DNA from 3 places in the Tumidithrix helvetica PCC 7403 genome. Region 2 is predicted to be linked to each of the others. Evidence: riboswitches for the same ligand, from Rfam matches in the RefSeq annotation. Region 2 holds a riboswitch; each other region holds the start of a gene.
The links. Region 2 has a riboswitch for cobalamin ahead of cobG (precorrin-3B synthase). Riboswitches for the same ligand answer to the same signal wherever they lie in the genome.
Positions count from the first base shown of each region.

Region 1: linked by a shared signal. The riboswitch ahead of ACP2WE_RS06745 (hypothetical protein) and the one ahead of cobG (precorrin-3B synthase) in region 2 are both predicted to bind cobalamin.
Region 3: linked by a shared signal. The riboswitch ahead of ACP2WE_RS19840 (HupE/UreJ family protein) and the one ahead of cobG (precorrin-3B synthase) in region 2 are both predicted to bind cobalamin.

Region 1 covers NZ_CBDDRA010000005.1:171,624-181,926, forward strand. Annotated here, with positions in the region: gene yidC (membrane protein insertase YidC) at 1-608, opposite strand, end outside; gene ACP2WE_RS06695 (PH domain-containing protein) at 703-1,101, opposite strand; gene rnpA (ribonuclease P protein component) at 1,091-1,567, opposite strand; gene rpmH (50S ribosomal protein L34) at 1,675-1,815, opposite strand; gene ACP2WE_RS06710 (DUF29 domain-containing protein) at 2,054-2,521, opposite strand; gene rpoD (RNA polymerase sigma factor RpoD) at 2,547-3,719, opposite strand; gene ACP2WE_RS06720 (DUF2854 domain-containing protein) at 4,066-4,659, shown strand; gene ACP2WE_RS06725 (L-threonylcarbamoyladenylate synthase) at 4,669-5,292, shown strand; gene ACP2WE_RS06730 (TFIIB-type zinc ribbon-containing protein) at 5,521-6,129, shown strand; gene ACP2WE_RS06735 (DUF362 domain-containing protein) at 6,150-6,950, opposite strand; gene ACP2WE_RS06740 (methyltransferase domain-containing protein) at 7,044-7,913, opposite strand; gene ACP2WE_RS06745 (hypothetical protein) at 7,991-8,452, opposite strand; cobalamin riboswitch at 8,527-8,736, opposite strand; gene ACP2WE_RS06750 (DUF4327 family protein) at 9,072-9,293, shown strand; gene ACP2WE_RS06755 (SPFH domain-containing protein) at 9,385-10,303, opposite strand, start outside.
Region 2 covers NZ_CBDDRA010000004.1:27,679-37,981, reverse strand. Annotated here, with positions in the region: gene fusA (elongation factor G) at 1-28, opposite strand, end outside; gene rpsG (30S ribosomal protein S7) at 139-609, opposite strand; gene rpsL (30S ribosomal protein S12) at 729-1,136, opposite strand; gene tpiA (triose-phosphate isomerase) at 1,297-2,052, opposite strand; gene ACP2WE_RS05045 (glycosyltransferase) at 2,256-3,758, shown strand; adenosylcobalamin-variant (AdoCbl-variant) riboswitch at 3,885-3,956, shown strand; gene cobG (precorrin-3B synthase) at 4,019-5,665, shown strand; gene ACP2WE_RS05035 (precorrin-2 C(20)-methyltransferase) at 5,665-6,429, shown strand; gene cobJ (precorrin-3B C(17)-methyltransferase) at 6,426-7,856, shown strand; gene ACP2WE_RS05025 (cobalt-precorrin-6A reductase) at 7,899-8,657, opposite strand; gene ACP2WE_RS05020 (hypothetical protein) at 8,978-9,244, shown strand; gene ACP2WE_RS05015 (XisI protein) at 9,305-9,649, opposite strand; partial or broken gene ACP2WE_RS05010 (element excision factor XisH family protein) at 9,680-9,835, opposite strand; partial or broken gene ACP2WE_RS05005 (tetratricopeptide repeat protein) at 9,847-10,303, opposite strand, start outside.
Region 3 covers NZ_CBDDRA010000025.1:3,833-14,135, reverse strand. Annotated here, with positions in the region: gene ACP2WE_RS19865 (glycosyltransferase) at 199-1,266, opposite strand; gene ACP2WE_RS19860 (histone deacetylase family protein) at 1,410-2,348, opposite strand; gene ACP2WE_RS19855 (hypothetical protein) at 2,663-3,316, shown strand; gene ACP2WE_RS19850 (peptidylprolyl isomerase) at 3,499-4,599, shown strand; gene ACP2WE_RS19845 (PhoH family protein) at 4,610-5,557, shown strand; cobalamin riboswitch at 5,666-5,811, shown strand; gene ACP2WE_RS19840 (HupE/UreJ family protein) at 5,835-6,533, shown strand; gene ACP2WE_RS19835 (tetratricopeptide repeat protein) at 6,675-8,237, opposite strand; gene ACP2WE_RS19830 (ribonuclease catalytic domain-containing protein) at 8,562-10,303, shown strand, end outside.

The DNA.
Region 1 (10,303 bases), on a different contig from region 2:
GTGTCTGGGAATTTGGCGTTCAGTACATCAAAGCTTTCCTTTTGGATGGTTTGAAGCTTTATCGTTTCTTTCGCACCTACGGCAAGACTTGTACCAGATGGCGCAATTGCTTGCACGGGGTAATGAACTTTATCTGCAAAGTAAACATTTTGAGTAGGTGAAACAAAAGGTTGCGACTCAACGATCTGCTCTGGTGGTGAAATCTGAAAATTTAGAGTGTAGTTAATGTCGGCGAAAGGCGATCCCCGAAGGGTTGCAAACAGGGCAAATAGGATAGGTAGCTGTAGAATCGCAGGGAGGCAACCTGAGAGTGGATTGCCAAACTCCTTAAAGTTTGCCGAGTTTACCTTGCCCATTTCTTCCTGTTGTTTAGCAGGATCGCTCTTATAGCGCTCTTGGACTTCCTTAATCCGCTGTTGCATGATCGGGTTAGCGATCTTCATGCGGCGCATACTCCTAAGCTGATTTGCGCTCACGGGAAAGAGTGCAAGTCGAACCACTAATGTGAGTGCAACAATTGCCAACCCATAACTAGGCACAATGCCATAGAAAAAGTCTAGGAATGGCAACATGACACTGTTTGACAGGAAACCTACACCAAAATCCATGCTTTAACCTTTTCTTTTAACTTTTAACTTTTAACTTTCTATGCTTTATGCCTTGGGAAAATGCCTATATACATTCCTGTATACAGCTTGGGAACTAAGTTGTCCCCCCAACGCCACCACTGACTTCTCTCGCCTTTAGGCTGAGTTTTGACTCTATATAGTCGTAGACTTCACGAAACTTTGGGACAGACCTTAGCTCTAGCCGCGAACCATCCTTTAAGGTAAGTACCATATCACCCCAAGAGCCTAAGCCACGAGGGACTGTGACGATTTTAGCAATCTCAGCATAAACAATATCTGTACGATTGCGCCCAAACCAACCTCCAGTTACGGTGATTCGCCGATTTGTAATTCTATACCTTAACCATATAGCTCTCACTACCGCACCGATTGTAATGGGAATAGTAATTACAAATACACTGAGCAGCAAACCGACGATCAGGTCTCCAATATGCGGGGCACCTTCGTAATAAACTTCTTCGTTAATTGCCATGCAAAACTTTAGCCTTGACTAATAATGTTATTAAATCATCCCAAAGTTGCTTAAAAGTTGGACTCCCCTGTAGGGTGGAAACCGTTACAACTATCTGCAAACCTTGCCTTAATTGTGACAGAAGTTGACGAAAAATTGCACGTAGCTGGCGCTTAATTCGGTTACGGGTTACCGCCAGTTTGCTAACCTTTTTGCTAATCACAATGCCAATCTGTATGTCAGTGCCAGACTTTTTACTTGTTTTATTCAAGTCGTAAATGCGTAAACGCAGATACTGACCACTGTAGCGATCGCCTTTAGCATAAACTTCAGCAAAGTCTTGCCTTCGCCTCAGACGATTTTGAGCAGGCAGCACGGTATTGGCAAAAGATAGGTGTGAAACGGAGTAAGCAACATGAGGTGAGTAGGCACACGACTGGCAGGATGCAGTATCGAGCCGTAAATGTGAAATGAGATGGTAACTCATTGTTCCTAGCGTATTTTCGTCTTTTTTAAAGCTATTTTTTAGCTTGTTGTTTAAACGAGTGCTTAAACGCGCCTTGGAACCCGATCTTCTAAAAATGGTCTTTTAAACTAAACAGTGGTGAGGCGTACACGACCTTTACGGCGACGAGCTTTAATCACGTTTTGACCTGTGGGACTTTTCATTCTGGCACGAAACCCAGAGGTGCGTCTTTTTTTACGGGAAGTACCGCCTAGAGTGCGTTTGGTCATAGCAGTTAATTATTTGGTTTCAAATCATGTCTTTTTCACAGGCTTCTAAGTATAACACCTGTGTTTAGGCTAAGTACAATTTTATTGAGAAGGCAGAACAATTCCAAATTTGGAGAGACTCACCAAGTAACAGGTTTAAAACTATAGCGCTCCTATATTGTTTGAGGGCGTAGCACGGCCTTTCAGCCTATGCAGACATGAGCCATGCACTACAAATTAATTACAACTCTCTTGTGCGTTAAATTTCTTCCCAAAAATCAATAGTTAATAGTGAGTCAATATCGTGGCTAAATTGCCATGCGTCGGGAAATGTAAAATTACGATACTCTTGGCAAGTATTTTTTAGCGCCGATCGCCACGCACTATTAAAAGCCTCTTCCCAGATTGCCTTTAGGCTTGGAGACTGTTCGAATATGTCTTCTAGTTGAGATCGCTGTTCTCTAATCGTGATTTCCCAACCATTGAAGCATTCGGGCAGATTGATATATATCCGCTTGAGTAAATGCTCTAGCAATGTTCTCAATCTGCTTTTTAGCTCTCGTCTATCCCTGCCGGCCAAACCTTCTAACTCCTCAATTAGATTGACAACATCAAGATTGTGAAAATCGCCAGACTTTAATTGCGAGATCGCCTGCTCTAACCAGAGATTAAGATCGCGCTCATAAAGTGAGATTTTTGAGGGTTCAGACGCAATTACTTGTGTCATGGGTTTGAGAAATTAGCTTGAGAAATTAGCGAATGTACTCTTTTAAGACGCTATTGCGATTGGGGTGGCGCAACTTGCGCAGTGCCTTTGCCTCAATTTGGCGAATGCGTTCGCGGGTAACGTTAAAAATCTGCCCGATTTCTTCAAGGGTTTTCATGCGCCCGTCGTCTAGCCCATAACGCAGACGCAAAACATCGCGTTCCCTAGGACTAAGTGTTCCCAAGACACTCTCAAGATCTTCGCGCAGCAAACTCTTGGCAACTTGGTCGTCTGGAGTTTCTCCGTCTGACTCAATAAAATCACCTAGACGCGAGTCTTCTTCTTTACCAATGGGAGTTTCTAAAGAAATTGGCAATTGAGCAGACTTGGCGATAAAGCGCAATTTCTCAATAGTCATTTCCATGCGCGTAGCGATTTCCTCTTCGGTAGGCTTGCGCCCCATTTCTTGAGAAAGTAGCTTTGTGGTTTTTTTGATCCGCGAAATGGTTTCGTACAGGTGAACGGGTAAGCGGATCGTGCGGGACTGATCGGCGATCGCACGGGTAATTGCCTGCCGAATCCACCAAGTTGCATAGGTTGAGAACTTATAGCCCTTCTCATGGTCAAACTTTTCGGCGGCACGGATCAGACCAAGGCTACCTTCTTGAATCAGATCTTGAAACGACAGACCGCGATTCATGTATTTCTTGGCGATCGAGACAACCAGACGCAGATTTGACTGCACCATCTTGTCTTTGGCGCGTCTGCCTGAATGCAAACGTTGGCGAAAAGCACCCAGAGACATTTCCATGCGCTCTGCCCATTCTGACTCTTTGACATCATCAGGTGGACAGTCGTGTTGATTGGCAATCTCTTCGCGTTTTTGCTCAAGCTCTAGCAAATCAGCAATTTTGCGGGCAAGCTCAATTTCTTCATCCGCTCTGAGTAGGCGAATACGACCAATTTCTTGAAGATATAGCCGAATTGAATCTTCGGTAAAGTGCTTTTTCTTGGTCTGACTGGCTCGTGTTTTTTTTGCGCCCTTCGTTTTGGCTAACTTACCACCATCTTCCTCATCGGAAGCAATATCTAAAGGGTCTGCTGAATCTAGATCGTCACTTCTGTCATCATCTTCTAGATCAATGTCTTCTTCTTCACTGTCCTCAATTTGATCGGTAGGCAACATGACCTCAGGGAGTAAGTTGATGGCTTTGCTCATGCCAGATTCCTCAGATTCCGTACTTGTCTAAACTGCAATGCTTTGTAATCTATGTATGTGGGAAGATGCAGACAGGATACCTAGCTGTATATGCTACAGGAAGGTGTGTCTGAGAACTAAAGCCATAGGGCTTAATTCTAACTTCAAAGTCAGCGTTTCATTCAGTGCTTTTGGACAGCAATGCAGGCAACGCTTTACTATTCTGGCACATCCACAAATGTAACAAGATTGATTGTAGCCTTTCTAACACAAAAGTGAGGCTCTATGACATGCTGTCTTACAACTTTTTACTCGGATGACACCGAAACCAGATAGATTGATTAAGTATTGTTAAGCTAATTGAATTATGTTGCGTAAAGTGTCATTAGCCTCAGTGCTCCTCTTGGTTGGAGCTTCGCTGAGTTTGGTCGGATTTTTTGCCTACGCTCAAGGTAACTCAACCTTAAACTTGGTTGGTTTTTTTTATGGCATCCCGATTTTGTTGGGGGGAGCCGCGCTAAAGTCGTCTGAAGTGAAGCCAGTGAAGGTTTTATCTCCTGCTTCTGCTGCTGTTGTGAAACTGCGAGAAACGCAGGCAACCTCAACCCAAAATCAAGTACGTAAGGATGTAACGCGCTATCGCTATGGCATTGAGGCGCATTTAGATCAGGTGTTAGACAAATTGGGCTTGAGTCCTACCGATGAGGAGCGTCCAGTTTTATCAGGTCTGTATGAAGAAATTTCTGCTTCTGAGGCAACTCAGGGTGCTTATAGTTTGGTCTTACGATTTAACTCACCGCTAATTGGCTGGGATACTTGGCAGCAAAAACAGGAAAAATTTACGCGATTTTTTGGTCCAGGGGTTCTCGCTCATGTCCTACAGCCTGAAGATCGGGTGGTCGATTTATATTTGACCGCACTTACTGGAGAGTCTGCTAAAGAAATCGAAGCAAAAGTTTAAATTGGGATTATGGCACTAGTCTCTATGGCAGCATTGGTTGCAGGTGCGCGATCTGGGAGACTTGTAAGTTTTCCTACTGACACTGTGCCAGCTTTAGCTGCGATCGCTAGCAGAACCGACGAAATTTTTGCGCTCAAGCAACGTCCCAAAGACAAGCCGCTCATTTTAATGGCAGCGAAGCTGGACGAGCTATTGAGGTTTGTAGATACCGAACATTCTGCCTTACCGCTTTGGCGTAAAGTGGCGAAACAATACTTACCAGGGGCTTTAACCTTGGTTTTGCCAGCAAATTTTCTAGGTCGTCAACTGAATCCCGACTTTGATACGATTGGGGTGCGCATCCCCGAGCACCCAATTGCGCTCGCCCTGCTACAACAAACAGGAGCCTTATTAACGACGAGCGCCAACCCAAGCGGACAACCACCGATGCGAAAGATGTTAGAGATTTCTAACTATTTTCCTGAAGTACTGGTTTTAGGCGATCGCTTAGAGAATGGGCTAGGTAAGGAAGAAAATCTTGAAATCGTGACAGGAAGTGGCTCCCCCTCCACAGTGGCAGAGTGGACTGACACAGGTTGGCAAATCAGACGGCAGGGCTCGGTCAAGCTTTCTGAAATTATTGGATCGCATTAATTTGGATCGAAATCATTTAGCTGGGCTAGAAGTTGAAAATTCGCTCGATCTAGGTTTTGACAAAACCTTTTGCTAAGACATAGAGTACTCGGAAATTAATTTTTTGAGGCTTCAGAAAGTTCATTTTTGGGTTTCGCCTGTATGATGTCATGCAAAGATTCTTGATTTTGAATCCGCAGTTTTGGAGCATGTCAATTTGTCAAACTTTTGGGAAAACGGAGAACTTTGATGCGATGCCCTAAAGATAAACAGGTTCAACTGGTGGCAAGTCAGCTCAGTCAGGGTCTATCCGTTTGTCATTGTTCGACCTGTGAAGGCAATTGGATCCCCTGTGTCGAGTACGAACAATGGCAGGCACAACAACTGATCGCTCTCCAAGAATCTGTGGAGTTGCCCGTGACAGAACCAGCATTTCTCGATGAATCGCTGAATTTTGCCCCTGCTGCAACGGATGCAAAAGCGGGTTTATGTCCAGAATGTGGGAGTTACTTGGCAAGGACGAAAATAAGTCTTAAACAACCTTTTTATCTAGAGCGTTGTCCAGTTTGTAGCGGAATTTGGTGTGACAAAGGCGAATGGGAAGTTTTAGAAAAGTTAGAGTTAACGACAAAAATTCCACAGCTTTTTTCGAGCCCATGGCAAGCACAAATGCGCGAGAAGGTGCAACTCGAACAGGAACGACAGGCTGTGATTGAAAAATTAGGCATAGAATTAGCACAACGAACTTTCGATCTGGCGGATGCCCTAGAAAAGCATGAGAATGGCAGCTTTGCGATCGCTTACGTGATCCGTCGATTCGATAAAAACTCAGATAAAGACGCCAAGGGCAATGCCTGAGCGATTCCGCTAAATTTCATCTAAATTTCGTCCGCTAAATTTCGCAATTGCGCGATCGCATCCAAATAGCTAGGCATGGGTTCCTCGCCAACCGCACAGGCTTCTCGGTCTACAGAAATTGGATCTTCACCCCAAAACACTTTGCCCAAAGCGATCGCCCTGCCTTTGTCAGGTTTCCAATCAGGACTGAAATATTTGCGATCGCCATCTACAACAGCGCCATCAAACAAATAGCCGAGGCTAAAGTAAACATCCTGCAAAATTAACGGAACCGAAGGACGATGCAATTGCCCTCGCGAATTTGCACTTCTGGCTTTGTAATGCGATCGGGGGAATAGCCCATACAGATTTTTTAAAGAAGCGGAAACCAGCGATTCGCCCTTGAGATGCGTGCGTTTGAGCGCACCGATAGTAATACGGCAGTCAACTTCTTGTAATAGAGCAGGGGCAAACATGCTTTTAAATCGAACGGGTTGGGGCGATCGATTCACATATTCAACAAGGGGTAAGGTGTCCGCATCGAGCAACTGCATTCCATCGTCGAGAAGTTCATCTAAACCATGGCGACGGGCAATCTCAGAGAGGCTGACGGGCGAACATACGCCCTCTACGATTAGAATCTCAGCCTTGGGGCTGGCTAACCTTAACCCTTTTAGAACTGCATCTAAGACCTGCATGCTCACGGTTACGGGCGGCTTGACAGGATAGCCGAGGTTGGGTTTTACCAAAATCCGTTTTGCCGCGATCGCACGGGCTGGCGGTTGATAGATAAACGCATCGGTGTCTGCGATTTGAACTTCAGAATTTCCCTGACCTAGCATTCCCTTGTCTCCGACTTATACCAATTTCCCTTGAATTTGCCACAGATCGGGTTTTGGGTTCCGCGCAGAGCGCGGTCTTTTCAAAAAATGGTATTAGACTTTTACCGAGGCGGGATCGGCTAATTGCCAAAGTTGAATTTCGTAGCAAAGATGTTGCTTGAATAACGATGAAGCGGCTTCACCCTCAGCGACGAGCTTCTTGAAGCGATCGCCAAATAGACGATCGATCAACGCGTATATCGGAGGAACGGCAATCTGGACGAGATTTGACAAATAGTGGATCGTTGACAGACCAAAAATCTGGAAGTTATGCACGCAAATATCGATGGTTGGCGCAATATGAGCCGAAATATCCTCAGACTTAACCAGTTTGAACCCCGCTCGTTCCATTGCAGCCTTTAAGTCGGCTACAACATGGCAGTTTGAGAACATCCCTTCACGGTACTCTGCGTTGGTGCGTAACATATCAGCGAGCAAGACATAGCCACCCTTTACGGCTAAGTGGGCTGCACCCTCTGCAATATCTTTTGCTGACATATATTGACTGCTTTCGCTAAATAGCAACAGATCGTAAGCAGGTGAGGGATTTTTGGCGTGAGAAGTTTCTACAAATTTCTCGAATGTTGACATATGAAAGGGCGCTTCACCGCCCGTGCGAGTGAGAAAACCTTCCTGTTGGGATGGATCTGGAGCTAAGCCTTCGACTTTAAAGCCTTGCTTAAGTAAATAAGCGGCATTCCCACCGATGCCACAGCCGACATCAAGGATGGTGTGAACTCCTTCAGGAATAAAAGCAAGTAAATGATAAGCGTAGGATTCTTGGGCTTTGCGGAGCCCTAAAATTGTCAGATCGTCGAATGAGGTGGGGATTGGTTCCCAATAGCCATAGTGGAGGTACTGAGAACCCGTGATCTCCATATAGTATTGGAGTGCGGCATTTTGATAGCGAGTTACTTTATTCATATAATTTGTGATTCATATAATTTGTGATTTATCTAATTTGTGATAGGGATATTGGTCTAAATCTGAGATCGATCCTTTCAAACTCGTTGAGATGGACTGAACTCAAACTCTTCCCAACGATTGCAAACTTGGTCGTAGCATTCAGACGGAGCGATCGCCATATTTTGCAAGAGAGTAAACTCAGCCTGGCGACCAGCCGCCAATAACATAATTGCTTCTCGGTGCGGATTGTAAGTCTGCACCACTTGCAGAAGCATTTCGATTACATCTGGCTCTAGACTGCCAATGGGAGGATGGTCGGGTATCTGCGTTTGTGAAATAAATTGAATTTGAAATGGAACTAAATCGGTAATTGCTGTGGAAGAATGAATGATTTTGGCATCGACAGTACAATCTACAATTCCTCGACCCGATTGCAGAAAGCCTTTCCAAGCATGGTATCCAATCATCATTAGGTTGGCGTGAATAAATCCACTTTGCCAATAGCCAAAATTTCCTTGCCAGTCACTATCGTTAAAGCGCAATGAACCGCCCCGCACCTATAGATTGGGACAACGAGCTTTTTAAATTTATAAACATCATCTATACCTCGCAGATGAATCATTGTTTTGATGGGTCGATGGCGCGATCGGCGGGCATTCTGACTCAAAAGTTACCAGTGATTAGTTCGCAGTTTTTCGTGAAATTACCAACTCACTGTGTGCTGCTAAATGTTTGCTGGCTACTAAATTTACAGTTGCGGGACAGTACTGGACTCACACCAGGTTTTCCCCGTTACCTCTAGTGGCTGTTTCCCACTAGAACCGACAGTTTCTCAACTTTAACATACGAGAGATTCGGTCAGCGTAACAACCAAAATTTCAGCGATCTTGGCTAAAAATCAAAAAATCCAGATATAGAATTTGCAAAATATGGATTTCAGGTGTAATATGCAAAGCTGGCAACGCAGAATGTTGGCGTTTAGTCCTTTACCAATTTTTAAGCTAAGTTTAAATAGGCAAAGTCGAGATCGGGCAAGTTTGAGACTCTTTGAGTTGATCGAATTGCCCAGATCCTAAGCTGCCAAGAGATTGAATTGCCACAATATTCAGGTTGACGATCTTAAAGTTTCAAAAATCGCACCTGTCTTATAGAACGAATGCAACCTTTACGGAGTTTATGAATACACAAGTAGCTCACCCTATGGTGAAGTTTCAAAACCAAGTGCGATCGCTGGTTAAATCTAAGTTGGTCAAGCCAAGCGATTGCCTATGGCAAATTTCCTTGATTTTTGGGGACGAATGGCAGCACTGGAAACAGGAACTGTCAGAATTTGGTTTTAGTACCCAAGATGCCATCAGCAGCCTATTAGAAGTAGAAGCATGGGATGAAGAAGAGTAAATAGCATTTAGCTAAATACTTTTAGCTATCAGTTGTCAGTTGCAACCTGAATGCTGATAGCTAAGTATTTTCTTGCCATATTTGCACTTAGCTATTTGCCCCAGTCACTGGGTAAACCATCGACGGGCATTGCGTCACTGGGCTCACTAATAATCGACTTCATCCCTTCTAAAGTAGCGGGAATCGTGCGCGGATCCATAAACATGACTTTGCTGCTGTTACTGGCACCGATTGTCGCTCCCATGTCGATGTAGTTTTGGGCAAGCAGGAATTGTAAAGCAGACTGCGCTTGGGGATTTCCCTTGGTCGCTTGAACCAAAACTTGGAGGGCTTGGGCTGTACCCTGCGATCGCAGCACCTGCTCTTGCCGTTGCGCCTCAGCTCTAAGTACGCGAGCTTGCTTTTGACCCTCCGCTTCTAGAATTGCTGCCTTTTGCTGTGCTTCTGCCGCTAAAACCTGAGCATCGGCTAAACCTTTGGCTTTATTGATGGCTGACTCGCGTTCTCCTTCCGATGTGAGAATTGTCGCTCTTTTTTTACGTTCGGCGGTCATTTGAAGTTCCATAGACTCCTGTACTGCCTTAGCGGGTAAAATGTCACGCAATTCTACCCTTGTAACTTTTACACCCCAAGGATCGGTGGCATCATCAAGATCCCGTAAGAGAATCTCATTGATTTGAGAACGCGCAGTAAAGGTTTGATCGAGCTCCAAGCTACCTAACTCAGACCGAATCTGGGTTAGCACAATATTGGTCATGGCTTGACGCAGATTCTCAACACGATAAAAAGCTTTCTCCATATCGACGATGCGCCAGTAAATTACGGCATCAGCCGTAATCGCAACGTTATCTCTGGTAATACATTGTTGGGGAGGAATATCGAGAACTTGTTCTTTGATCGAGCCTTTGTATGCGATCGTATCGACAATGGGGACGATAAAATTTGGTCCCGCTGAAAGCTTGCGTTTATATTTACCAAAGGTTGCAACCAAAGCTTCTTCACCTTGATTG
Region 2 (10,303 bases):
CTTTATCTAGAGCAATGGTTCGTGCCACGACAGTTTCCTCGTATTTGTCAGGAATTGAAAATTTGTATTAAGAATAATATAGCAACTTAACGGAGCGCAAAGATATAAATCTTTACTAGGCAAGTGCTACAGAGTGGATTAATAGCGATAGTGAGCAAAGGCTTTATTTGCTTCAGCCATACGGTGGGTTTCTTCGCGCTTGCGAATTGTTGCACCCGTTTCGTTGGCAGCATCCATTAGCTCGTTGGCTAACTTGCTTGCCATACTCCGACCGGGACGAGAGCGAGAATACTGCACTAGCCAACGCAGGGCAAGGGCAACACCGCGATCGCTGCGAACTTCCATGGGTACTTGATACGTTGCACCACCAACCCGTCTTGCCTTGACTTCCACGAGGGGAGTGGCATTGCGAATAGCGCGATCGAAGACCTCAATCGGAACGCTACCAGTCCGTTCCGCAACAGTATCCAGTGCTTCATAAACGATATGGGTAGCAACAGATAGCTTGCCACGGGTCATAATGCGCCTAATCAGCATATTAACTAAGCGACTGTTATAGACAGAATCAGGTGGGGTGACGCGCTTGGCGACTTTAGTACGACGAGACATTTTACTGAGTGATGAGGTTTAAGTTTGTTGTAATTGAAAATCTTTCACTTTGAGAATATTCGCCACTTGTCATTTGCTTTAACGTATCGACGATGAGCGAATGATAAGCCTTGAATGGACTATCTCTTCTTTCCGGCGGGTGCAGCGGCTTGACCTGGCTTAGGTCGCTTGGCACCATATTTAGAACGTCCTTGCTTGCGATCTTTGACACCCGCTGTATCTAGTGTGCCGCGAATGATGTGGTAGCGCACACCAGGTAGATCTTTTACCCGACCGCCGCGAATCATCACAACCGAGTGCTCTTGCAGGTTATGCCCAATACCAGGAATGTATGCTGTTACTTCAAAACCAGAAGTTAGGCGGACTCTTGCTACTTTTCTCAGGGCAGAGTTGGGCTTTTTGGGGGTGGTGGTGTACACACGCGTACAAACGCCTCTGCGCTGGGGACAGCTCTTGAGGGCAGGAGACTTGGTTTTCTGGTTAGTATTCTGGCGCTCACTACGAATGAGCTGCTGGATAGTGGGCATAAAAGTTTATTGTGCTTGCGGTTTTATAGTGTAAATCAACAGCACATCATCTTAACAAAATATGCTAAATTAAGTCAATTTTTTAACAGCAAATTTTCTTGAGTTAAGTTTTTGTTGGGGTGCTGTATCTGTGGTTAAGCTTGAATATTGCAGGATGGGTTTAGGGACTTTGGTAGTTGACAATGCGAGCAAAGCCCGTGGCATCAAGGCTTGCGCCACCCACTAGCACGCCATCAATTTCAGGTTGTGCCATGATCTCGTCAATATTCTCAGGTTTAACCGAACCACCATACTGAATCGTGACATCAGGATTCGTGAGTTTGCTGCGAATTAGCCCAATCACGCGATTGGCTTCGGCAGTTTCACAGGTGTCACCCGTGCCGATCGCCCAGATTGGCTCATAGGCAATAATCAAATTTTGCTGATCGACTTCTTTCAGTCCATATTCTAACTGAGAAAAAATCCATGCTTCTGTTTCATTAGCATCGCGTTGCTGCTTGCTTTCTCCCACACACAAAATGGGCGTGATACCATGCTTTTGAGCGGCTTTTAACCTTTTGTTTACCGTTTCGTCGGTTTCACCAAAAAACTGACGTCGCTCGCTATGCCCGACGATCGCAAACTTGATCCCCAATTCAACCAGCATGGGGGCGGCAATTTCACCCGTGAATGCGCCACTATCGCCCCAATGCAGGTTCTGTGCGCCGATATGGATGCTAGGTGATGCGCTCGAACTGGCGATCGCTTGCGAAATCGCTAGATCGGTAAATGGGACACAAATAAGGATTTGTTGGTTGGTTACGCTTGCGGCTTTTGCTGTAGCGTTAAGCTGTGCTGGGAATTCAGCAAAAAAGGCTTTTGCTTCAGACTGGGTTTTGTACATTTTCCAGTTGCCAGCAATGACAATCTTACGCAATGCTTGATTACCCCTGAATGTAAATTATAGAAACAGTTAAGTAACTTTTTAGTTTACCGAAAAAGGGTATGTAGCGGTCAGCAATAATGAAGCGATCTCTCGGTTATGTTTTATGAATATCTAGCATGGGATGATATTGAGTTAAACTCAAAACCGCGATCCTACAAAGCCTGTACAAGGTAAATTAAGTAATTTTTAAGTTGATGGACAGGTTTAAAGATAAAATTCAATCGTATTTTGAGCAGATTGCCCCTGATTTAGATTGGTGGAGCGATCGCAATCATTATTACTACGAGGATATCCAAAAGTTACACCAATATTTGGTTCCACAGGGTAGTAAGGTACTTGAGATTGGCTGTGGCACGGGCAGTCTACTCGCTGCCGTTAAGCCTAGCTTGGGTATGGGGATTGACTTTGCCCCATCTGCCATTGCGATCGCACAGGAAAAACATCAAACCAACCCGATTGCATCTCAACCCAAGGACTCTCAGCCCTCTGACTTGCGTTTTTACTGTCTTGATGCCGAGGCTCTTACACCCGAAGATTTAGAATCTGAAAAATTTGATTTTATTCTCCTCGCAGGGGTTCTAGGTTATCTTAACGATATTCAGTCGGTACTCGATCGGCTCCAAGCCTTTTGCCATCCGCGCACGCGGATCGTTCTCGTCTTCCATAACTATCAGTGGGAGGGGCTTTTGCATTTAGCCGAACTGATCGGACAACGACGCCCCCAGCCACCGCAAAATTGGCTATCCCTACATGATGTGCTGAACCTACTGATGGTAACTGGCTATAGTACGGTCAAAATGGGGAAGCGATTCCTCTGCCCAAAGTGGATTCCATTGCTTGCCAACTTTATCAACCGTTATATTTGTCAACTGCCTGTTATTGATAATCTCAGCCTGACGAACTATATTATTGCCCGCCCTACGATTTCCAGTGCTACCGAAGCGATCGCTAATTATTCAGTAAGTGTAGTGATTCCAGCGCGGAATGAGGCAGGAAATATTCAAGCGGCTGTAGAGCGCATGCCAGCTTTAGGGAAACACACAGAAATTATTTTCGTGGAAGGACATTCGCAAGATAATACTTGGGAAGAGATTCAACGGGTTGTTGCAGAGGCTCAAAATAGGCAAGAAGAGCGTGGCGCTGCACAATTCACTTTTAAAAGTATGCAGCAAAAAGGCAAGGGGAAAGCCGATGCTGTGAGATTGGGATTTGCCGAAGCAACGGGCGACATCCTGATGATTCTTGATGCCGATTTAACCGTACAACCAGAGGACTTGTCGCAATTTGTTCAGGTAATTGCTTTGGGTAGAGGCGAATTTATTAATGGTTCTCGTCTTGTTTATCCGCGATCGGGCAAAGCGATGCCTTGGTTAAATACCCTAGCAAACAAGTTTTTTGCGATCGCCTTCTCATATTTGCTGGGACAATCGCTCAAAGATACCCTCTGTGGCACAAAGGTGTTATGGCGCTCTGACTACGAACGCATCGTTGCCAATCGCAGCTATTTTGGGGACTTCGATCCGTTTGGGGACTTTGATTTGCTGTTTGGGGCGGCAAAGCTAGGACTACATATTGTGGAAGTGCCTGTGAGGTATCAGCCTCGTACCTACGGACAATCTAATATTGCCCACTTTAAAGAAGGCTTGGTGCTTTTGCGAATGTGCTTGTATGCCGCTCAAAAAATTAAGTTCATCTAACTACCCGATGAATTTCTGGTTTTCTCCCTATGAAGGCTGAAAAAATTATAACATCACCCAAGATTTCGTTAAGAAAAGTGCCGATCGCAGGCTTTTGGTAGTCAGCTTGTGATAGGTTTCAAAGACTGGGGGACGGGAAAGTTTGGTGTGATTCCGACGCTGTGCCGCAACTGTAAAAGCCAGAATGCCGCTCCCCTAAGTGTTTGACGCTTAATGTTTGAATCTTATTTCCCTGCGTCGCACAGGGAGGAGATAGTTCGTTGTCACATTCTAAACAAATACCCGAATTGCAGATTGATGTAAACGCGAAATTACCAATCTGCCCAGGATTATTTTATGGTTCCGTTGCCAAAGATGGCGTTTTGACGCGCATGCGGATTGTGGGAGGAATTCTTAACCAGCCGCAATGTAAAGCGATCGCCGACCTGACCGATCGCTATGGAGATGGTTGTGTCCAAGTGACCAATCGCGCCAATCTTCAAATTCGAGGAGTTCAAACAGCGATCGCCCCAGAAAGCTTTCACCACTTACAAAACTTGGGCTTAGCGCCTCGCGAGATCGGCATCGACCCCATTCGCAATATGATGGTAAGTCCCACGGCAGGGATCGATCCCCATAGTCGGCTCGATACTCGTCCCTTGGTAAAGGCTTGGGATGACTATTTGCAAACTCACCTCGAATTAGCTAACCTCTCCCCTAAGTTTAGTGTTTGCTTTGATGGTGGGGAATCTGTTTCAGTCCGAAATCTCCGCAATGATATTACCTTCGTCGCTGAGCAAAACCCCGATCGAATCCCGAATCGGAAATCAGGCAATGCTTCAGAGATCTTGTTTCGGCTACATTTGAATGTAGAAGTCGATCGCAGGAGTATGACAAACATCGCGATCGCGCCAGAGCAAACGGTATCCCTGTTAGCCGCCCTCGCTCAAGTGTATCTGGACTATATCGATCTGAAGCGTGAAGCCTATCCCAGCAATCGTAAGCCCCGTCTGCGCCATCTTTTATCCGATTGGGGCGTAGAGCATTATTTGGAACGGGTGCAACAGCTTCTATCTTTTCCTTTAACAAGGAGTGAAGCTTCCCCAGAAGCGATCGCTGACGAATCCTTTGACGAATCCTTCGATCGTCTTGGCAGTCACGCTCAGTCTCAGCCAAACCTGTTTTATTTGGGAATTGCCTTGCCCCTTGGGCGCATCACATCTTCCCAGTTACGCAGCTTAGCAGCGCTAGCGCAAACCTACGGTGGTGGGGAATTGCGGCTAACACCTTGGCAAAATATTCTGATCGCGAATATTCCCAGCGATCGCTTACTGGCTCTGCAAACAGAGATTGCTGACTTGGGACTGCACTGGTCAGCTACGCACCTAGATAGTGGAATGGTTGCCTGTACGGGACGAGGGGGCTGTGCGTCAGCCGCGACCCATACCCAAGACCATGCTCTAGAACTCGTGAAAACTTTAGAGCAACGAGTGAGCCTAGATCGACCGATCGAGATTCATTTTAGTGGCTGTACTAAGTCCTGCGCTCAGTATCGTCACAGTGACATTGCCCTAGTGGGAACTGAGATTGTGAAGGAGGAGCGATCGCTCGAAGCCTATGACATTTATGTGGGAGCAAGAGATCGAGCGCTGAATTCATCCTTTGGACGACCGCTATTGCGAGCAGTGCCCGTCGAGGAAATTCCTGTGGTTGTGGAACGGATGTTGCAGGTGTATCAACAGCAGCGATCGCCCATGGATGTAAATCTGTCACCCCAAACGCCGTTTAGTCAATCCTTCAGACAGTTTGTCGATGGTTATTCTATTCCCCAGTTGCAGGAAATCTTCGATTTGGGATTGAGCGATCGTGACGATTTCAAGGAAGTTGGCAAGGAAATTGTAAATGCATTAACCAGTGAGAATTCATAATGATCGACTCCGAGATAAATCCTGAGATAAATGCTGCCGATGGAGAGCGCGATCGCGCCCCTCAAACAGGTCGCCTCTATGGCTTGGGGATTGGACCGGGCGATCCAGAGCTGATTACACTCAAAGCCTATCGAATTTTACAATCGGTGCCAGTGATTGCCTATCCCACTATGGAAAATGGCAAGGTGTTAGCGAGAGCGATCGTCGCCGACTATCTGCGTGCCGATCAAATTGAAGTTCCCTTGCCCCTGCCCTTTAGTCCAGTTCGCTCTTCTCAACCCTACTACGATCTAGCTGCCGAAAAATTGGCAGGTTATCTCAGTAACGGTCAAGATGTTGCTGTTCTCTGTGAAGGAGAACCATTTCTATATGGCTCCTTTATGTATCTGTTTAATCGCCTGTCAGGGCAGTTTAAAACCGAAGTCGTACCAGGCATCTCTTCCACGATGGCGAGTGCGTCGGCATTAGGAGTTCCTTTAACCTATCGCGATGATGTATTGAGTATTATGCCTGCGACGCTCTCAGCCGAAATTTTACGCGATCGCCTCGCGGTTGCAGATACAGCAGTCATCATCAAAATCGGTCGGCACTTCAGCAAAGTTCGAGATGTTCTAGTAGAGTTGGGATTATTCTCAAGGGCACTGTATATCGAACGGGCGACGATGCCAAATCAGAGAATTGTGGCGATCGCAGAAGTCGATCCCGCAGAAGTTCCCTATTGGTCGCTAGTTGTGATCCCCAGTCAACAAAAGTCAGTGTCATGAAGCCTTTAGAGCCTTTCTTTCCAACGCTTGCAGTAGTGGTGCTTGGACAAAATAGCGTTCCCACAGCAAGGCAATTCATGACTGCTTTACCCAATTCCATTCTCTATGGCTTAGCAGGGCGAACAGAGGGTGTGGATATCAGTTTCAGCGATTTCGGCGAAACGTTACAGGAACTGTTTGCTAAAGGAACATCGATTGTGGGTATCTGTGCCGCAGGCATTCTGATTCGCACCCTCGCGCCACTCTTGACCGATAAACGTTCTGAGCCACCCGTCTTAGCCGTTGCCGAAGATGGCAGTGCCGTCGTGCCTTTGCTGGGCGGTTTGCATGGCGTGAACGATCTAGCGCGTCAAATTGCCGATGCGCTGGGCATTGAACCTGCAATTACGACAACGGGAGATATCCGATTTCGCACGACATTGCTAAATCCTCCACAGGGATATAGGCTGGCAAACCCAGAGGATGCCAAGAAGTTTATTGCCGATCTGCTCGCTGGTGCAACCCTGCGCTTGGAGGGTGAAGCCCCTTGGTTGCACCAAAGCAAACTACCGATTACCGATGATGGCGAACTGCTCATTCGCATCACGGAAGAAGCCGTTCCGCCCGCTCCTAACTGCTTGGTCTATCATCCCACGAGCGGTGCAACGGCATCGCGAGGTCAACTCACGATTGTCGGTACGGGGCCGGGCAAGCCAGAATGGATGTCGCCTGAAGTAAAAGCCGTCCTGCGATCGGCAACGGATTGGGTCGGCTATAAGTTCTATCTCGATTTAGCTGGGTGCTTACATACAGGACAACAGCGTCACGACTCGGATAACCGCGAAGAACTAGATCGAGCCAGATTTGCACTCGACCTCGCCGCCACAGGAAAATCCGTTGCCGTGGTTTCCTCTGGCGACCCAGGGATTTTTGCGATGGCAGCGGCGGTGTTTGAGGTATTGGAACAGGAAGCCAAGCCAGAATGGGAACCGATTGATATTCGTGTCGAACCCGGCATCTCAGCGATGCAGGCGGCGGCAGCTCAGGTGGGCGCACCCCTTGGGCATGACTTTTGTGCAATTTCCCTCTCCGATCTGCTCAAGCCTTGGTCGGTAATCGAACAGAGAATTGCCGCAGTGGCTGAGGCAGATTTCGCGATCGCTTTTTACAATCCCGTTTCAAAACAGCGGACTTGGCAGTTAGGCAAAGCGAAAGAGATTTTATTGCAGCGGCGATCGCCTGAAACTCCTGTGGTATTGGCTCGCAATCTTGGCAGACCGAAACAAGCGGTTCAAGTCTGCACGCTCGGCGATTTCAATCCCGAAGATGCCGATATGCGAACCCTGATTATTATTGGTTCGAGTCAGACCCGCACGATTTCCCGTAAGGATGGAAAGGTTTGGGTGTATACACCGAGACGATACGATCCCCCCCGATCCCTTGAGTAAGAGAGGAGGATCTGGAAGCTCTCTTGCCTGTGTGCAGGGGATTCATTGGACGAGTCGTTCCATCAACCATGCGATCGCTGCGTCTACACTATCAACCTGCTCGACAGGTGGAATGGGAGGACGTTGGACGATTACGGCGGGAATGCCTAATTCTCTGGCGGCAACGATCTTGGCATAGGTAGCATCGCCACCACTGTTTTTACTGACGATCGCATCGATCTGATATTCGATCAGTAGACTGCGTTCGTTTTCTAGGGTAAATGGACCTCGTTCCAAGAGCAGCTTGCCATGAGGAACTTTAACAGTAGAGGCAGGTGGATCGATCGAGCGCATTAAGAACCAAATGGAATCGAGATCGGCGAAGGCTGCGAGTTCCTGTCTGCCGATCGTCAGGAAGACGCGCTTTAGAGAATTCCCTGCGAATTCGGATAAGACTTGGGCAGCGGCAGTATGGCTTTTGACTTCAATCCAGCGATCGCCTGTTTGCTTTTGCCATGGGGGACGAACGAGGATGAGATGCGGGATTCCACAGGTAGCGGTGGCGGTGGCGGCATGGGCGGAAATCTGAGCGGCAAAGGGATGGGTAGCATCAATCAGTAAATCGATGTGGTTCTCTTGTAAGTAGGCTGTGAGTCCATCCTCTCCACCAAATCCACCAATTCTGACATTTCCTATAGGTGCGATCGGGTTTTGGGTGCGACCTGCGAGGGAACTGATCGCTTCAAGCTCTGGAATCTTTGTAGCTTTGTCTGCTAAAGCGATCGCGTCGCCTGTTCCCCCTAAAATCAGTAAGCGTTTCATATTTTAATGAACTATTTGCTCATTCTTTTTTGTGCGGCAGCTATGGGATATCGAGATGTATTCATGGCTGTGTCCTTTTTTCTGATTTTAAACTATCCAACTTGCAATATTGCTGTTATGACTTAGAAAGTCCATCTAATTTAGTGATGGTAATCTCTTGATGAATTCGAGCGCGTTCAGCTTAAATTTGCAGATCGTTTTTTCCTCCTAATATCAATAAGCGCTTCATATTTTGATGATTCATGCCGCAGTTTAAAATGAGCTGATTTACGGGACTTGAGAATTATTGTATGGTGGGGAAAAATACGAAATTAGTCCCTATGCTCAAATATTTCCTCACGGCTGCTGCTGGTGTGGCGATCGGTCTCGGTGCTGGATACTTTTTATTTCACGATCCAAAATTGACTGCTAAAATTGATAAGCCAATTCCGATTGTGGTGAAACCAGAGGGCGGACTAGAGGCTCCTCTTTCGGTCAAGTCGCTCGAATTTAAGCAAAAAGGATTTACCGTAGTCCAAGAGAATGGTGTATCCAATTACTTCACCTACCTAAATGGACTGACGATCGTGATTAAAATTCCCAAATAGATTTCTTTTAGGGATGGAAAAGGCTAAATGCCCAGATCCCTTATTCTGTACATCTTTTCGTCAGGCGATCGCATAGCCTGAAACTTGGCGGATATAAACGGGCTGAAAACCGATGACGATATCTTCTTTGGGCACACCCTTTTCCACGAGGGCTTGACCGATATCGAGTTCGGTATTGTTGATTTGAATCCAAATTTTGCCATTTTTTATATCTAGGTGCATGGAACAACCGTAAATCCTTTCTTTTTTGTTCCAACCAACGCCTAGAACTTGATAATGATCCTGTTCTGTATCAAATAGGGTTTGGATCTCAATGTCGCCATAGGAGGGTTTATAGGTTGCATATTGGCTAAGGATTTCTTTGACGATCGCGCGATATTTGTCAATTTTCTCTAGATTTTCCATGTGACAATCACCTCATTTTCAATATCATAATTCAGAGTTTCGTTCGGCAGCAATTAATCTTTCGGCTCCAAGATCGATATAAAGTTCAACTCCTCCTATTTTCAAAAATAATGGATCTTCAGTAATCTGCCAACCATCTTTGATTAGGGCATTTCTGACTGCATCATGAAATAAATCTTTTATCATTTGATTGTTCCTTAACTCGGACGATTTGCCTGTAGATAGGCAATAGAATTTTTAACGCTTTGCGTATTGGGATGATTGTTACCGAGACCAGATTCCCAAATTTCTAGGGCTTGCAAAAATAGTGACTCCGCCTCATCGTAACGATTTTGGTGATAACGCAAAACTGCGAGGTTGTTGAGACTGGAAGCGACATCGGGATGGCAATCGCCTAATAGTTCTCGCCTCAACTGCATCGCCTCTTTATAGAGCAGTTCGGCTTCTTCATATCTCCCTTGCGAACGATACAGACCTGCGAGGTTGTTGAGACTGGAAGCGACATCGGGATGGCAATCGCCTAATAGTTCTCGCCTCAACTGCATCGCCTCTTTATAGAGCGGTTCCGCTTCTTCATATCTCCCTTGCGAATCATACAGCGCTGCGAGGTTGTTGAGACTGGAGGCGACATCGGGATGGCGATCGCCCAACAGT
Region 3 (10,303 bases), on a different contig from region 2:
TTTGAAAATGGTATCAGCATCAACGTGAGCGCTAAATCTCAAGTGGAGTGGGTGGGCGGCTCTCATTTGAAATTAGATTATCGATCGCAAAAAGTTTCTAATCTTTTTTTTTGAAGTATTGCAGCCATGCTTCATAAACAGTTTTTTCTGCCTAGAATCGTAGGGACAATTCATGAATTGTCCCAAATAGACCAGAACTCAAGTAAGAATATCGATAAACCATTGCTCAAAGCGATCGCCTAAAGCTGTCAGAGAATATTCCGCCTCGGCTTCGCGGCGGCAGACAATCCGATTGATCCGAGACACGGCTGTGATAGCATCACACAGAGCTGGGACATTATCGGGCTCCACTAGATAACCTGTCTTGCCATGTTTGATAATTTCAACGGGACCACCTCTGGCATAGCTGACAATGGGAACGCCACAGGCGAGTGCCTCGATCGCGACATTTCCAAAAGCCTCAACCCATTTAGGTGTCATTAACAGCGCTTGGCACACTCCCATGATTTCCTGTAGCTTTTCTGTAGGATGGAAGCCCAGATAATTCAATTTCGCTTTAGGAAAATCTTGCTTTACCTGTTCCCAATATTCTCGATCTTGCATTTTACCCAAGACATCGATCTCTAAACCTGTTGCCTCAGACACCGCTGCCGCATCTTCCAAACCTTTTTCAGGCGAAATTCTGGCGACCCAAGCCAAGCGAGCTTCTGAAGTCGGCTGGAACTCATACAGATCGAGATCGATGCCACTACCCAAGAGACGAAACTGACTGCCCATAGGGAAGGGGCGATCGAAGGTATCGGCTTGGGTTTGGGTGTAGACGCCAATGCGATCGGGATATTGTTGTACGACTTGAGCGATCGCGCGATCGATCGAATCTAACAACGAACCCATACTGACAAAATGCGCGATCGGGGTTTCAAAAAACGGCGTGAGATAGAATGGCAACCAATCGTAGGCAAAATTGACGATTAAGTCATAACTATCTTGCATTTCACGGGCATAAGTCCACAGATTCGCTAGAACCGAATTGTTTGGGAAGCTCACGGGATCGGTTCTCGTTTGATTTTGGGCAAAGCTATGCACTTCCCCAGGAATCGTAATCAGTGGAATCGTCTGAGATTGAGAACCCACACAAGCTGCAAGATGAACCGTGTGCGATCGCAACATCAGTTCCTTCGCCACATTCTCAACGGTCAGCTCAACGCCCCCGCCAACACCAGAACCAAATGCACCGACAGGAGTTGAGATAAATAGAAGCTTCATAGAATTCAACGAACCGTAAAAAATAATTGAGAGAAGAAGGGCAATATGTGGATTTGGTCATTGGGAGGGGCGAGGCTCTTCCGCCCTAGACCTTTGCCTGTTAAAGTCCGATCTAAAATCTAAACCAGAGATTCCTATAGAAGCTAATCGCTAGCCAAACAAGCCCCCACAACGGCTAATACTGACTCAGACAAACTAGAATATTCATAGCCACCTTCTAAGCCAAATACTATTTTGTGGGTTAGCTGCAAACAGAGCTTTGTGAGGACACCATAGTCTTTAGGCTTGAGGGACATACTCGCCAAAGGGTCGTTAGAATTCGCATCAAACCCTGCACTGACAATCAGTAAATCTGGTTTGAAGTCTTGCAAAAAAGGGATGACACGTTGTTCAAATACGACCAAATATTCTTGAAGCGAGCAATTTGCTCTCATCGGTAAATTCAAGACATTGCCATGGGCTCCTGTCTCCTCTAGATCGCCTGTATAGGGATAAAAGGGGGCTTGATGGGTAGAAACATAGGCAAGATTTGGACGATCCCAAACCGCTTCTTGCGTACCATTGCCATGATGCACGTCCCAATCTAAAATCGCCACTCGTTGAATATTTGGTAAATCGAGCGCATACAGTGCCGCGATCGCCGCATTCGAGAAAATACAAAACCCCATTCCCGTGTGAGCGCGAGCATGATGTCCAGGTGGACGGGCAACGACAAAAACGGGTTCGTCTGAGGCTAAGACAAGATCGACCCCATCTAACCATGCGCTCACTGCCAATAATGCCACTTCATAGGTGCGGCTCGACGCGATCGTATCCCCATCAATATGACCGCCACCCCGTTCCGATATTGCCTGCACAGCATCGATATATGCGGGCGTATGAAAGCGCTCTATCTCTTGCCGCAGGCGATCTCTTTGTTGGATCGGCGTAGGCTGTTTCCACGTCAGACGATTTGCCAAATCAGAAGTTTTTAAAGCCTCGATGATTGCGGTTAATCGACCCGAATTTTCAGGATGATAAACCCCAGTTTGATGCTCTAAAAACCGATCTGAGTAGATTATCGGGAATGTTGATAAAGACATAGAGGGTGGGTATTCTAGATGAATATCTGAGCCAACGAGCCAGAGTAAAACGAGAGGAATGCAGTCTAACGCGATCGCGATTAAATTTAACGTTAAACCTAACGCTATACTTTAAGAATTATCCGTTAGGCATTACCAATCGCAATCAAGCATGATTCATGAGCAATTTTTCTCTGCTTAGAATCGTAGGGGTGATTCATGTGCCCCTACATACAAATTAAATAGGATTGCTATATTTACTTTATTGTTGTTTTGTAATTTCTTGCCTGCTTGTCAACAGTAATCTTTCTTAAAAGTGTCCAATAACAAGCCCTGTGGTAGATACTCACCAGCCCAGCGATCGCCTAGACAGTGCCATGCTTTCAGTGCCAGAAGAGTTGGTTCCGATGGTAAATGAGCTTAACGCTCTTTATGAAAATGGACGCAAAGATAGCGTGCTGAAAGCGCTTTCAGATCTCATTCTGCAATTAAAGACTGAGCCAAAGGGTGGCGTAGATCTTTCTGTAAATTTCCCACCAAGCCCACCTAGCCTACCTAGTCCACCAAACTATCATTTACTGGTTAATCAAGAAGACATAGACGATCCTGCGAGTTCAGATTTTTTAAAAAGTTGGGAAGATATCCTCAACTTGCAGCTTTATGTCGATACAGATATCTACGGCACGTTAGATCTTGACCCCGTGCAGCCAGAAGAAAGTGAGCCAGAAGCAACCATCGAACATGAAGATGCCACAGAAATTTACGTGCAGTCTTGGGCAGAACTTGCCAAAAGCATGTCTAATCTGCCCGATGATGTGTTTACCCGACTTTGGAGCACCACAGAGGTTGCTAAAATTTTAGAATGTTCGGTCAATACGCTTCGCCGTGCGAGAAAAGAAGCGCGGTTGCCCCTCAAAGTCAAAGACCTCATCGTTGACTCCATTAGCCATGATGGCAAAAGAAGCCTCTGGTTTATTCGTCCTAGTTAATTTTTCTAAAGCGATCCTTGTGTTTGCGAACGTAGTACGGGCTTCTAGCCCTTGCAGGCAAGATGCCTGCGCAACAAATTATTACAACTCATTGAGGATTGCTATAACGAATCATTTTATTTTTTTCTCTAGTTCCCAAATGTCCTAGCATTTTAAATGGCTAGTTCATTCATCTAGGTCTCATGGTTAGAAATAAATTCTTGGCAAATTGGTCGCAGGTCGCAATTGCGATCGCTGTGACAGTTTTGATAGCAATTGGGTGCGTGGTTTATCCTCAGCCTAGTTTTGCGGCTTTACCCAATAAAAGTGCGATCAAAGATGCAAGCGTTTTGCTACGAAATGCCTTACCCGTTGACAATTCGATCGTGCGGGAGATTCAGCTTAAATTAGAGGGTATGCCCCGCCAAGCCAATCTCAAACGCTGGAAAGGTCTAAGCAAAGATGTAGATAGTATTCTGTTAAGCGTGTCGCAAAAACGCGACCAGATTTTGGCAAGTGTTACCCCAGCCGCGAAACAATCGGCGGAAGAAAGCCTTGCCAGTCTTGGCAATGTGCTTGTTCCCCTGCAAGAAGCGATCGCCACCAAAGACAGAAACAACATCAAACCCCTAAGCGAAAAAGCGCTGGAATATGTGGGAACGATTGAGAGCCAAATGGTTCAGGCATTTCCCTTTGAAGTTCCCGCAAAATATTCAGGATTGCCCCAGCTTAAGGGCCGAGCGATCGTCGAAATGGAAACAGAGAAAGGGAATTTCACGATGACCTTGGATGGCTTTAGTGCCCCTGTCAATGCAGGTCAATTTGTCGATTTGGTTCAACGGGGCTTTTACAACGGTTTAACCTTTAATCGGGCTGATGACAACTTCTTCTTGCAAGCTGGCGATCCTGCGGGTGAGGCAGATGGCTTTGTGGATTCCGCAACAGGTAAAGTTCGCACTGTGCCCCTAGAAATTCGCGTGGTGAATAAAAAAGATCCAGTCTACGAACATACCTTTGATGAACTCGGCATGGTTGGCACGTTACCCGTACTGCCGTTTTCTGCCTATGGCACCGTGGCAATGGCTCACCCTGGTACCGATCCTAATGGCGGTTCCTCGCAGTTTTTCCTGTATTTGTTTGAGTCCGATCTGACCCCTGCAGGTTTAAATTTGATCGACGGCAACTACACGGCTTTTGGATATGTCACCACAGGCGAAGAAGTTTTGCGTAAACTAAAGTTAGGAGACAAAATTCTTTCTGCTCGCGTTATTAGCGGGTTAGAAAACCTCGTTACCAGCAAGTAATTTATAACCCATGGGTGAATCCCAAACTTTCAGTCTACCTAGTCCCAGTAGTGCCATACGTTTGGCAGGGACTAGGGGAGAAAACCTTAAATTAATTGCCCTTGAGACAGGCACAAAATTGGTTCTGCGCGGACAAGATTTACTGATCGAGGGTACTGAACCGCAGATTTCCCTCTGTTTGCAAATTGTTCGCGCCCTCAAGCAACTCTGGTCGCAAGATCGAGCGATCGCTTCGGTCGATATTTTGGCAGCCAAACAAGCTGTGGAAGAACAACGGGCGGAATCATGGAGCGATCGACCAGCGATTACAAGGAACCATCGAGGTGGACAGATTCAGCCACGCACGCTCAAGCAGCAGCAATACGTGCAGGACATGGAAAACCACGATCTGATCTTTGGGATTGGTCCTGCGGGGACTGGCAAAACCTTTCTGGCAGCGGTGGCAGCCGTCAAGGCATTGCAAAATCAGGAGTTTGAGCGTCTGATTTTAACCCGTCCTGCCGTGGAGGCAGGCGAAAAGCTAGGCTTTTTACCTGGCGATCTGCAACAAAAAGTAGATCCTTATTTGCGCCCTCTCTATGACGCTTTGTACGAGTTGATGGATCCAGAAAAAATCCCCAGCTTGATCGAGCGTGGTGTGATTGAGGTTGCTCCACTCGCCTATATGCGAGGTCGCACGTTAAACAATGCCTTCATCATCGTGGATGAAGCACAAAACACCACGATCTCCCAGATGAAGATGGTGCTGACGCGTCTGGGATTTAACTCTCGCATGGTGGTGACAGGAGATGTCACCCAAATTGACTTGCCCCATCATCAAAAATCTGGGCTCAAAATGGCGCAAAAGATCTTAGAAGGGGTTGAGGGTATTGCCTTTAGTCACTTTACTAAGTCTGATGTTGTGCGCCATCCACTCGTGCAAAAAATTGTTGCTGCCTACGAGCTAGCCGAACACTAGCTTGCAAACTACTTCCGAGCCTTGTTTTTGGGGAAAAGTATTAAGCTGTCACAGTTGCCATAATAAGAATTGCGTAGGCAGGATTGGGCACTTTCAAGCGTGATATCTTTATTAGGCTATAAAATCGGTTCTGTCGGAATTTGACCGTCAGAGTTAACGGGGAAAGCTTGGTGTAAGTCCAACACTGTCCCGCAACTGTAATGAGATCGCAAAAATCTCTGAGTCAGGATGCCCGCCGACGATCTTGCTCATTCCTAATATCTGCGAGGCACAGAAAATGAATAAATTTAAAAATTCTCGGTTTCTTCCTTTTAATAAGGTTGTCTATAAGGCAGTCTGTTTAGCTGCATTGTTTGGTGTTTTGTTGTTGTCAGCCACACCAGCTTTTGCTCACCATGCCATGGATGGAAAAATGGCATCTAACTTCTTTGAAGGTTTTGTATCTGGTATAGCGCACCCCTTGATTGGACCCGACCATTTTGCATTTCTTGTGGCAGTTGGCTTGCTTGCTGCTATTAAGCGACAGGGACTGATGATTCCGATTTCGTTTGTATTATCTGCGATGCTTGGTACTGGGGCACATCTAGCAGGCATAAATCTTCCAGGAGTTGAGCTATTTGTTTCTGGATCGATCTTGCTATTCGGTATTTTGTTGATTGAGAAGGATAGATTTAATACTTTTGTCGTTGCAGGGCTTTCAGCGCTTGCTGGCATATTTCATGGTTATGCGTATGGCGAATCCATTTTTGGCGCAGAAACTACTCCTCTAATTGCTTATCTGATTGGATTTACAATTGTGCAACTGGTGGTGTCACTCCTTGCATTTTGGATTGGTAAGGCAACCATCCTCAAGCAAAAAGCCGAACAGCAATCCCCCATACAGTTGCGTTCTGCCGGTCTAGTGATTTCTGGTATTGGTCTAGCTTTCTTCGCTTCCCAAGTTATTGCCGTTCTATTTCCAATTTCCAAAATCTAATCAATTCATCTAACTGCTTTTTAGGCGGTTAGATCTCCAGCAACCATTGAAAATGGCGGAGAGTCTGGAAGGACAGTTGTAGTAACAATTCATGAATTGTCTCTACAACTGTCTTTCTTAGTTTGAGATGAATCTATTGCTTTAGGTGATGCCCTGCAAAGCCTGTAATGCTTGGCGGGTACGCTTTACCCACTCTGTATTATTGTCAGCCTCGTAGAGCCTCAGTGCCTCTTGATAAGAGCGAATGGCGCTACTAATATCGCCTTGCATTGTGTATAAAGCCCCTAAACCAAAATGTGCCCTAGCGTAACTGGGGTTCAGAGAAATCGCTTTGTTGTAAGCGTCTAAAGATTCTCGCATTTTGCCTTGATCGGCAAGGGCTAAACCAAGACTCGCGTAGTCAACCCATAACTCTTCTTTGCCATAGACGATCGCACGGGTAAAAGCCTCAACAGCACCAGCACTATCTCCTTGGGTGCGGAGTAAATTACCTAAATTACTGTAGGCAACGTTATTTCTAGGCTCGGCATCGATCGCTTTCCGAAACGCGGCGATCGCATCCACAGGTTTATTTTGATCGGATAAGGCACGACCGAGATTGTTGTAGGCAGCCGCATATCTAGGGCTGAGATTGATGGCTTGCTCGTAGGCAGCGATTGCCCCACTTAGATCGCCTTGACGGCGCAATGCTAAACCCAACCCGTTATAGTTGGCTGCAACTTTAGGGTTTAACTCAATACTGCGCCGAAACACCTCAACTGCCTCAGGTGCTTTTTCTTTTTTAAGCAAGGCAGTGCCTAACGCCGCATACACATCCGCATTTTTGTTGTCTTGCTCGATCGATCGCCTGTAGGAAAGAATGGCTTGATCGGTGTCGCCTTTGGCATCGTAGGCAATCCCAATGTTATAAAAAACATTGGGGAAGCGATTGTTAATTGCGATCGCGCGTTTATATGCCTCTATAGCGCCATCATAGTCTTTGTCTTCATACAGGGCGATACCTAGGGAAAAGTGAGCCGTTGCATACTGGGGTGCAAGCGTAATCGCCTGTCGAAATGCAGTAATTGCCCCCTTGCGATCGCCTTGACGGCGCAAAACAGAGCCCAAACCATTGTGGGCGAGTGCGTACTGTGGGTCTAAGCCTACAGCTTTCTGGAAAGCAGCGACAGCACCATCAAGATTATTGCGTTGTTCTTCAGCCAGACCGAGATTGTAGTAGGTCGAGGCTAAACTCGCATCTGGTTTGCTGAGACGAATGAATGCGTTGTAGGCATTAATCGCCCCCACCATATCGCCTCGTTTATATAGGGCAATGCCCAAACCGTAGTAGGCAGGTGTATAGTTTTTGTCGAGTTCGATCGCCCGTCGATGGGAAGCGATCGCCCCTTCAATGTCCCCTTGTTGCCGCAGCGTTACGCCCAAACCGTAATGGGCAGGAACAAAACCAGGATTTAGTGAAATTGCTTGTCGGTAAAGTGCGACTGCCTCAGTCAGTTTGTTTTGCTCTCTTAGGACATTTGCCTGCTCGACCAGCTTGATCGCAGCATTGGGATTCTGTTCGGGTTTCGTTTCAATGGGTGTGGCAGTTTGCGCGATCTTCTCTGCAAATTGAGGGGCAGCTTGCGATGGGGTACACAAGGGCAGATAACTAACCAGTGAAATAAATCCAACCGTAGAAATCTTAGTAATCGCTTGCTTGATCATAGAATTTTTTTTGGATGTCCTTTTTGCTAGGATTACCGACACACCCATCGTAAACCATTCCCAGAAAACTTTTTCTCATCCATTCAGCTTAATTTTTGCAACCAAATTTGGCTCAAACGCTTTAAATCAAGGCAATTTCTAGCGAAAAAATACAGAAAACTTAATTAGAGGCTTAACATTTAGCACAGAGGCAATTTTCAATTTCAGCAAAATTCAGTATGTCTTTCATACACAAAACTTTGGCTTGGCATTTATCCAGTAAAATGCAAGGGTAAGGTTTCAGAAAGAGCGTTTTTAAAGCTTTCTAAAGGGCAAGGGGCGATTTTGGAAAAGGGCACATTGGTTGAATTTCGTTTGCATGGCGATCGCCGCTTGGCAGTTGTAGATCGACCTGAGGGCAAAAAGCACCTACAGGTGATTGACGAGAATGGCACGACCCACACAGTGCATCCTCGCGAAATTGACTTTGTGATCAAAAGCACGGCTGACTCCGATCCGCAGATGTTTACGGCACGACAGATCCCAGTTTTCTTTCAACAGGTTCAGCAATATTTAGATCCCTCTAGTCTTGAAGTAGCTTGGGAGATCTTGATCGATGACAACAAGTCTGTCACCCCTGACGATCTAGCCAACCTCCTGTTTTCAAAAATATCTGCCGCCACCTCCTATGCTTCCTATTGGCTCTTGAGCAATGACAAGCTTTACTTTAAGCAAAAAGGCGATCGCTATGAGCCTCGACCCGCCACCCAAGTTGCCGAGTTAAAACACCAAGCCGAAGCAGCTCAGCAACGCCAGCGCGAAGCCGAAGCCTTTATCTGCAAGATGCAAAACAAGATCGCAGGCAAGCAGATCGATCTTCCCGAAGATGCGCCAACGGAACCAGAATGGACAAAACAGGAACGGCATCGCTTAGAGAGTCTAGAGCGATATGCCCTCTACGGTGAAGAAGCCTCAGATAAATCCGCTGCCCAAGAAATTTTGGTTTCAGTCAAGCGCACGAAATCTGAAATATCAGCGTTTCAGCTATTGGTTGACTTAGGGATTTGGAACCGCCATGAAAACCTTGCCCTGTTGCGCAGCCAAGTACCCACCACCTTCTCAGCCGAAGTTCTCAATGCTGTCAAACAATGCCTAGAAAATCCGATTCCAGATAGCTCTTTAGCGAAGCGGATCGATTTGACGCATTTGCATGTTTACACGATCGATGATGAGAGCACGACTGAGATTGATGACGGTTTGAGTATTGAAACTCTGCCCAATGGTCAAAAGCGGCTATGGATCCATATTGCCGATCCTACGCGCTGGATCGAACCCCAGAGCCTACTCGATCGCGAAGCCCGCAAAAGAGGAACCAGTGTTTATTTGCCCACGGGCATGATTCCCATGTTTCCCCACGAGTTGGCAACGGGACCGATGAGTTTGATTCAGTCACAGGTTTGTCATGCCCTGTCGTTTGGGGTCGACCTCAGCGATCGCGGCGAAGTCATTTACGCAGAGATTCATCCCAGTCTGATTAAACCCAACTATCGCCTCACCTATGAAGATGTGATGGATATGTTGGATATGAGTATTGAGGAAGATCTCAATGCGATCGCCCACTATGCCAAACTCCGAACCAACTGGCGGCTCTACCAAGGTGCGGTGAATATCGATCTGCCTGAAACCATCATTAAGGTCAATCCCAACGATACGGAGCAAATGACCCTAGAGTTGATGGATGAGCCCTTTTCACGGCAAATGGTGGCAGAGATGATGATCTTGGCTGGAGAAGTTGCGGCTAATTTTGCCCAAAAGAATGGAATTCCGATTCCCTATCGCTATCAGGAAGCGCCAGAATTGCCCTCGGAAGAAATCTTGATGCAGTTGCCATCTGGTCCCGTGCGCGAGTTTGCTGTCTGTCGCTGCATGGCAAAGGGTGAAATGGGTATCTATGCTGCACGTCATGCTGGACTGGGACTGGAAGCCTATACCCAAGCCACCTCTCCAATCCGCCGTTACACCGATCTTCTTACCCATTGGCAAATCAAAGCTTTTCTGAATGATACGCCTTTGCCCTTTACAGAGGC